Variovorax paradoxus: one gene and its partner. The main gene of each other region encodes a partner of the protein of the gene in region 2 in a complex. Links are inferred from orthologs where the notes say so. Each region holds a gene or a part of one and is shown on either strand. Other genes may lie near its edges.

Region 1 (3,266 bases), 1.9 Mb from region 2 along the record:
TGGCCAGCCGGTTGGCGCCATGCAGGCCGGTGCAGGCGGTTTCGCCGATGGCGTACAGGCCCGGGATGTCGGTGCGGCCGGCCAGGTCGCTGAGCACGCCGCCGCAGGTGTAGTGCGCGGCGGGCACGACGGGAATCGGCTCGCGCGTGATGTCGATGCCCAATTCGAGGCAGCGCGCCAGGATGTTGGGGAAGTGTTCTTTCAGGAACGCGGGCGGCTGGTGCGAGATGTCGAGGTAGACGCAGTCGAGCCCGTGCTTCTTCATCTCGAAGTCGATGGCGCGGGCCACCACGTCGCGCGGTGCGAGTTCGGCGCGTTCGTCATGCGTTGGCATGAAGCGCGTGCCGTCGGGCAATTTCAGCAGGCCGCCTTCGCCGCGCACCGCCTCGCTGATCAGGAACGACTTGGCGTGCGGGTGGTACAGGCAGGTCGGGTGGAACTGGATGAACTCCAGGTTCGACACCCGGCAGCCCGCGCGCCAAGCGGCGGCAATGCCGTCGCCGGTGGCGGTGTCGGGGTTGGTGGTGTACAGGTACACCTTGCCCGCGCCGCCGGTCGCCAGGATGGTGTGCGGCGCGCGGAAGGCCAGCACCTCGTCGGTCTCGTCGTCCAGCGCGTACAGGCCCTGGCACGACGGATCGGCCAGGCCGAGCTTGGGGCCGGTGACCAGGTCGACCAGCGTGTGGTGCTCGAACAGCGTGATGTTGGGTGTGCGGCGTACCCGCTCGATCAGCACCTGCTGCACGGCTGCGCCGGTGGCGTCGGTCACGTGCACGATGCGGCGCTGGCTGTGGCCGCCTTCGCGCGTGAGGTGCAGGTCGCCGCCTTCTTCCGAAAAGGGCACGCCCAGTTCGCGCAGCCAGCCGATGGCCTGCGGCGCGCCCTCGACCACGAAGCGCGTGGCTTCGGGGTCGCACAGGCCGGCGCCGGCGACCAGCGTGTCTTCCACGTGGGCGTCGAAGCTGTCGCCCGCCGCCAGCACAGCCGCGATGCCGCCCTGCGCCCAGGCGCTGGAGCCGTCGTTCAGCGCGCGCTTGGTGAGCACGGCCACGCGGTGCGTGGGGGCCAGGTGCAGCGCGGCGGAGAGGCCGGCGAGGCCGCTGCCGACGATGAGGACGTCGAAGTCACGTACGGCAGAAGTCACAGGCGTGGAAACCGGTTGGGTCAGGCGGGCGAATAGGCCAGTCGGACGTAAATAGGGGCGAAGGCCTCGGCCTGCGTGATGTCGATCAGCGTCTCTTTCGCGAGCTCGAGCATCGCGATGAAGGTGACGATCAGCACGGGCACGCCGCGCGAGACGTCGAAGAGCTTTTCGAACTCGACGAAACGCTGGCCCTGCAGGTGGCGCAGCACGATGCTCATGTGCTCGCGCACGTTGAGCTCTTCGCGCGAGATCTTGTGGTGCTGCACGAGCTTGGCGCGCTTCATGATGTCGGCCCACGCATCGCGCAGTTCGACCACGTCGACGTCGGGAAAGCGCGGCTTGATCGACTGCTCGATGTAGACCTGCGCCTTCCAGAAGTCGCGCCCGTAGGTCGGCAGCGCGCTGATGGCGGCGGCCTGCAGCTTGGTCTGCTCGTACTCCATGAGCCGGCGAACCAGCTCGGCGCGCGGGTCTTCAGCCTCTTCGCCGTCGGCCACCTTCTTGGGCGGCAGCAGCATGCGCGACTTGATCTCGATCAGCATCGCGGCCATCAACAAATATTCGGCCGCGAGTTCGAGGTTGGTCTGGCGGATCTCGTCGACGTAGCTCAGGTACTGCCGCGTGAGTCCCGCCATCGGGATGTCGAGGATGTTGAAGTTCTGCTTGCGGATCAGGTACAGCAACAGGTCGAGCGGGCCCTCGAAGGCCTCCAGAAAAACCTGCAGCGCCTCGGGCGGGATGTACAGGTCTTTCGGCATCGCGAACAGCGGCTCGCCGTAGAGCCGGGCCAGGGCGACCTGGTCGACGACCTCGGGCATGCTGGCCACGATCGTGCCGTTGTCCTCGTCTGCGCTCATGAGGCGGTTGCTATTAACTTAATAGCTGTGCGCGCACGCGGGGCGGCGGGATGCCGGGTGGGCACCATTCACTTGGGTTGGGTCTGGTAGACGTACGGCTGCATCGGCACGCGGGCTTCGCTGTACTCCTCGAGCAGGCTGCGGTCGAGGTGCTTGTCCCAGAGCAGGGCGCGGCCGGCGCGCTGTTCGGCTTCCAGCGTCGGCTTCTTTTCCTTCATCTCCTCGATGAAGTTCGTGATCTCGGAGGTGTAGTGGGGGCGACGGAAGATAGACATAGACTGGACCTTTATCGCTCGAATTTTACCGGGGACCGCATGCAACGATTCCAGAAGGCCCGGATCGGCCTCATGACAGGACTGCTGGCAGTACTCATCGGGCTCGCGGGCTGCGATCCGCAGCGCATCAGCGAGCTCGAAGAAGGCGTCTCGACCGAAGCCGACGTGCGCGCGCGCTTCGGCGAACCCGAGAACGTCTGGGACGTGCCCAACGGCCGCGTCCTGGAGTTCAACCGCCAGCCGCAGGGTCAGAAGAATTACATGATCACCATCGGCGCCGACGGCAAGATGAGCGCGCTGCGCCAGGTGCTCACGCCCGAGAACTTCGCCAAGGTGCAGCCCGGCATGATGATGGAAGACCTGCGCAAGCTGCTCGGCAAGCCCGCCAAGGTCACGCCCTATGCGCTCAAGCGCGAGACCGAATGGGAATGGCGCTGGGTGCAGCCGCCCAGCTCGGCGATGGTCTTCACTGCCACGCTGAACGACGACCAGCGCGTGGTGCGCAGCGGCTCGTCGCCCGACCGGGGCACCGAAGCGCCGTAACGCAGCGGTCAGGCGCCGTGCGACGCGCCGGGCTGGCCCGTCGTCAATTCCTCGGCAAAGCCTGAACGCTCCAGCACCTCGAGCGGCTGCGGCTGCAGCGACTCGATGCGGAGCAGCCCGTCGCGCGCCAGTACCGCCCGGTGCAGCTGCCGCAGCGCGTCGACGCCGGTGGCATCGATGTAGATCAGGTGCGTGGCGTCGAGCACCACCGTCATGCCGCGCGGTGCGCGCTCCGCGGCGTTCACTGCTTCGTCGAGCTTGGCCGCCGCGCCGAAGAACATGGCGCCGTACAGCCGGTAGGTGAGCACCGGCGGCTGCAAGGTCACGAGTTCGACGCTGAACAGCCCGCTCATGCGCCGGATGAAAAGCGCGCACGCCAGCACGATGCCCACTTGCACCGCCACCGTGAGGTCGAACACCACCGTGAGGAAGAAGGTGCCGAGCATC
Region 2 (4,371 bases):
CGGTACAGCGTGGTCTGTACGCGCCGCACCGACTGCAGGTTGTCGCGCAGCGACAGATTGGCGATGCGGTTGGTGGCGGATTGCAGCCACTCCTGGTTGCCGTAGGGTTCGGCGCGCTCGGTGGATCGAAGGGATGAACAGCCCGCCAGCGCCAGCGGTGCGAGCAGGGCGGCCGCGGTGCCTGCCAGCAGGCAGGTGCGTCGCGCCGCGAGGGGAGAAGCCAGGGAATCACTCATGCCCTGACGTTATCATCCACCGCTGGGGCGGCGGCCCGCTTCAAGCTGCGGGCCCGTGCAATTTTCCTTACAAATCAATACCTTGGCGCTAAGCCAAGGCAGGGCGACAAGTCGTGCGTCTTAACTCCATCAAGCTCTCGGGCTTCAAGTCGTTCGCCGAACCCACCAACTTCCTGCTGCCGGGCCAACTGGTCGGGGTGGTGGGGCCGAACGGCTGCGGCAAGTCGAACATCATGGATGCCGTGCGTTGGGTGCTCGGCGAGTCGCGTGCGTCGGAACTGCGCGGCGAGTCGATGCAGGACGTGATCTTCAACGGCACGACCACGCGCAAGCAGGCCAGCCGTTCGAGCGTCGAACTGGTGTTCGACAACGCCGACCACCGCGCCGGCGGGCAGTGGAACCAGTTCACCGAAATCGCCGTGCGCCGCGTGCTCACGCGCGACGGCACCAGCAGCTACTACATCAACAACCAGCCGGTGCGCCGTCGCGACGTGCAGGACGTGTTCCTGGGTACCGGCCTCGGGCCGCGCGCCTACGCCATCATCGGCCAAGGCACGATCAGCCGGATCATCGAGTCCAAGCCCGAGGAACTGCGCCTGTTCCTCGAAGAAGCCGCGGGTGTCTCCAAGTACAAGGAGCGCCGCCGCGAAACCGAGAACCGCCTGGGCGACACGCGCGAGAACCTCACGCGCGTCGAAGACATCCTGCGCGAGCTCAACGCCAACCTCGAAAAGCTCGAGAAGCAGGCCGAGGTGGCGGCGCGCTACAACGCGCTGCAGGGCGATGCCACGAAGAAGCAGCACCAACTGTGGTTTCTCAAGCGCGGCGAAAGCGACGCCGACCAGGCCAAGATCAAGGCCGATTCGGAAAAGGCCATCAACGACCTCGAATCGCGCACCGCCGACCTGCGCCGCATCGAGTCCGAACTTGAAACCGTGCGTCAGGCCCACTACGGTGCCGGCGACCTGGTGAACCAGGCGCAGGGCAAGCTGTACGAAGCCAGCGCCGAAGTCGGCCGGCTCGAAGGCGAAATCCGCTTCGTGGTCGAAGGCCGCCAGCGCGTAGAGCAACGCCTGGTGCAGCTGCGCGAACAGATGGGCCAGTGGGGCCGCCGCCGCGAAGAAGCCGAAGCCGAGATCGAGACGCTGGCCGGTGCCGGCGTCGACGCCGAGGAGCAGGCCATCCTGCTGGCCGCGCAGCTCGAAGAGCACGACGCGCGCCTGCCCGACCTCGAAGAGGCCGTGCAGCGCGCGCAGAACGAAGCCAACACCCAGCGCGCCACGGTGTCGCAGGTGCAGCAGCAGATCCAGGTGCTGGCCGCCGACCAGCGCAACATCGAAGACCAGAGCCGCCAGCTCACGCTGCGCAGCGAGCGCCTGCGCGCCGACCAGAACGCACTGGCTGCGCCCGACGAAGACCGGCTGACCGAAATGCAGGAGCAGCTGGCTGCGGCGCAAGAAGCCGCCAGCGAATCCGATGCCCGCCTGCAGGAATTGCAGGAAGCCGTGCCGCAGCTCGACGAAGACCGTCGCGCCAAGCAGCAGGCCGTCAACACCGAGGGCGCTCGCCACGCCGAGTTTTCGGCCCGCCTCGAAGCGCTGCGCGCGCTGCAAGAGAAGGTCAAGACCGACGGCAAGCTCGCGCCCTGGCTCGCCAAGCACGGCCTCGACGGCCTGCAAGGCCTGTGGAGCCGCATTCACATCGAACAGGGCTGGGAGAGCGCACTCGAAGCCGCACTGCGCGAGCGCCTGGGTGCGCTCGAAGTCAGCCGGCTCGACATGGTGCGTGCCTTCGGCAACGACGCGCCGCCCGCCAAGCTGGCCTTCTACAGCCCACCTGCCGCCGGCGTGCCGCAGGGCGCGGGCGCACTGCCCAAGCTGTCGAGCCTGCTGCGCCTGAACGACGCCGGCCAGCAAGCGCTGCTGAACGACTGGCTGCACGGCTGCTTCACGGCCGAGACTTTCGAAGAAGCGCTCGCCCAGCGAGCCACCTTGCAGCCCGGCGAAGTGATCTACGTGCGCAGCGGCCACGCCGTGTCGTCGCACAGCGTGAACTTCTACGCGCCCGATTCCGAGCAGGCCGGCCTCCTGGCCCGTCAGCAGGAAATGGAAAACCTCGAGCGCCAGCTCAAAGCCCAGACGCTCATCAACGAAGAGGCGCGCACCGCGCTGGTCCGCGCCGAAGCCGCCTACGGCGACGCTGCGCAGCGCCTTGTCGCGGCGCGCCGGGAAGCCGCCGAAACGCAGTCGCGCGCCCATGAACTGCAGGTCGAGACACTGCGCATGACGCAGCTTGCCGAACAGACCCGCGCGCGCAGCCAGCAGCTGGCCGCCGACCTCGGCGAGGTCGATGCGCAACTCGAAGAACTGCAAGAAAAACGCATCGCCGCCGAAGGCCGCTTCGAAGAGCTCGACATGCAGCTGGCCGACAGCCAGGAACGCCATGCGCAGCTCGACGAGCGCGTCATCGAAGCCGGCCGCGCGCTCACGGCCAGCCGCGAGCAGCATCGCAGCCTCGAGCGGCAGGCACAGGAAGCCACCTTCTCGCAGCGCACGCTCGAAGCGCGCCGCGGCGAACTGAACCGCAGCATCGAAACCGCCGCGCAACAGATCGTGGCGCTCACCGATGAAGACGAGCGCGCCCGCGCCGAGCTGAGTCGCCTGTCGGATGCCGCCGCGCAAGCCGGCCTGCAGGATGCGCTGTCGCTCAAGCTGGAGCGCGAGACCGCCTTGGGCGCCGCTCGCAGCCAGTACGACGACCTCACGCTCAAGCTGCGCGCCAGCGACGAGCGCCGGCTGCAGCTGGAGCGCGAACTCGATCCGCTGCGCCAGCGCATCACCGAGTTCCAGCTCAAGGAACAGGCTGCGCGCCTGGGTGTCGAGCAGTACCAGCAGCTCCTGGACGACGCCGGTGCCGACCTCGAAGCGGTCGCGCAATCGATCGAGACCGAGAAGGTGCGCCTGACCGGCCTGCAAAGCGAAATCGACCGGCTGAACCGCGAAGTGGTCGCGCTCGGCGCCGTCAACCTCGCCGCGCTCGACGAACTCGCCATTGCGAGCGAACGCAAGATCTTTCTCGACGCGCAGTCGGCCGACCTGAACGAAGCCATCGGCACGCTCGAAGACGCCATTCGCAAGATCGACGCCGAAACACGCGACCTGCTCGGCGGCACCTTCAAGATCGTCAACGAGCACTTCAGCCGCATGTTCCCCGAGCTGTTCGGCGGCGGAAATGCGCGCCTCGTGATGACCGGCGACGAAATCCTCGATGCCGGCGTGCAGGTGCTCGCGCAGCCGCCCGGCAAGAAGAACCAGACCATCCACCTGCTCTCGGGCGGCGAGAAGGCGCTCACAGCCATTGCGCTTGTGTTCGCCATCTTCCAACTCAACCCGGCGCCTTTCTGTCTGCTGGACGAAGTGGACGCGCCGCTGGACGACGCCAACACCGAACGCTACGCCAAACTCGTGACCGCCATGAGCCGTGAAACCCAGTTCCTCTTCATCAGCCACAACAAGATCGCCATGGAAATGGCCGAACAGCTGATCGGCGTGACGATGCAGGAGCAGGGCGTGTCGCGCATCGTTGCGGTCGACATGGAGTCGGCGGCCTCGATGGTCGAAGCGGCATAAGGCAGGCGCGCATGAGCAATCTCACCCTCGCCCTGGCGATCCTCGGCGGCCTCGTTCTCGCGGCCGTCGTGGCTTACAACACCCTGATGTCGCGCCGCAATGCGCCGCGCCAACCCGACGCGGTCGATGTCGCCTTGGCCGAAGCCGAACGCGCGCTGGCCGGCGGCAGCGACGGCGGCGTGGAGCCGATGCTCCATGCCGATCCGAGCCAGGTGGCCGGCAGCGACCGCCACGAGCCACTGTTCGATCCCGACCTGCCCGCGCCCAGCGGCGTGCCCGTGCCCACGGGCGAGCGCCGCGGCGGGCTCGATCCGCTGATCGATGTCATCGCGCCCATTTCGCTCGAAGGCCTGGCCTCGGGCGATGCCGCGCTTGCTGCGATGCCGTCGACGCGCCGCGCCGGCAGCAAGCCGGTGGCCATCGAAGGTTTGAACGACTTCACCAGCCAGTGGGAACCGCCGGCACCCGGCCAGCGCTACCGCGCTTTCCAGGTCGGCGTGCAGCTG

Evidence for each region.
Region 1: the proteins of smc (region 2) and GFK26_RS33360 are in contact, whole or in part, in a crystal structure (PDB 3ZGX), measured with the Bacillus subtilis proteins. The link is inferred for Variovorax paradoxus from one-to-one orthologs.

What each region holds. Positions count from the first base shown.
Region 1 is NZ_CP045644.1:7,174,208-7,177,473, reverse strand. The notes cover bases 84-3,043. They hold GFK26_RS33360 (segregation and condensation protein A), read right to left. Parts: upstream 2,002-3,043; coding sequence 1,165-2,001; downstream 84-1,164. Other genes in these bases: GFK26_RS33345 (SulP family inorganic anion transporter), read right to left, coding at 2,828-3,043; GFK26_RS33350 (outer membrane protein assembly factor BamE), read left to right, coding at 2,316-2,819; GFK26_RS33355 (DUF3460 family protein), read right to left, coding at 2,070-2,276; nadB (L-aspartate oxidase), read right to left, coding at 84-1,144. Also shown: more of nadB, read right to left, coding at 1-83; more of GFK26_RS33345, read right to left, coding at 3,044-3,266. UniProt on the Bacillus subtilis protein: Participates in chromosomal partition during cell division. May act via the formation of a condensin-like complex containing Smc and ScpB that pull DNA away from mid-cell into both cell halves.
Region 2 is NZ_CP045644.1:5,267,472-5,271,842, forward strand. Bases 1-4,065 are described here. They hold smc (chromosome segregation protein SMC), read left to right. Parts: upstream 1-349; coding sequence 350-3,865; downstream 3,866-4,065. Other genes in these bases: GFK26_RS24315 (hypothetical protein), read right to left, coding at 1-236; GFK26_RS24325 (cell division protein ZipA C-terminal FtsZ-binding domain-containing protein), read left to right, coding at 3,877-4,065. Outside these bases: more of GFK26_RS24325, read left to right, coding at 4,066-4,371. UniProt on the Bacillus subtilis protein: Required for chromosome condensation and partitioning.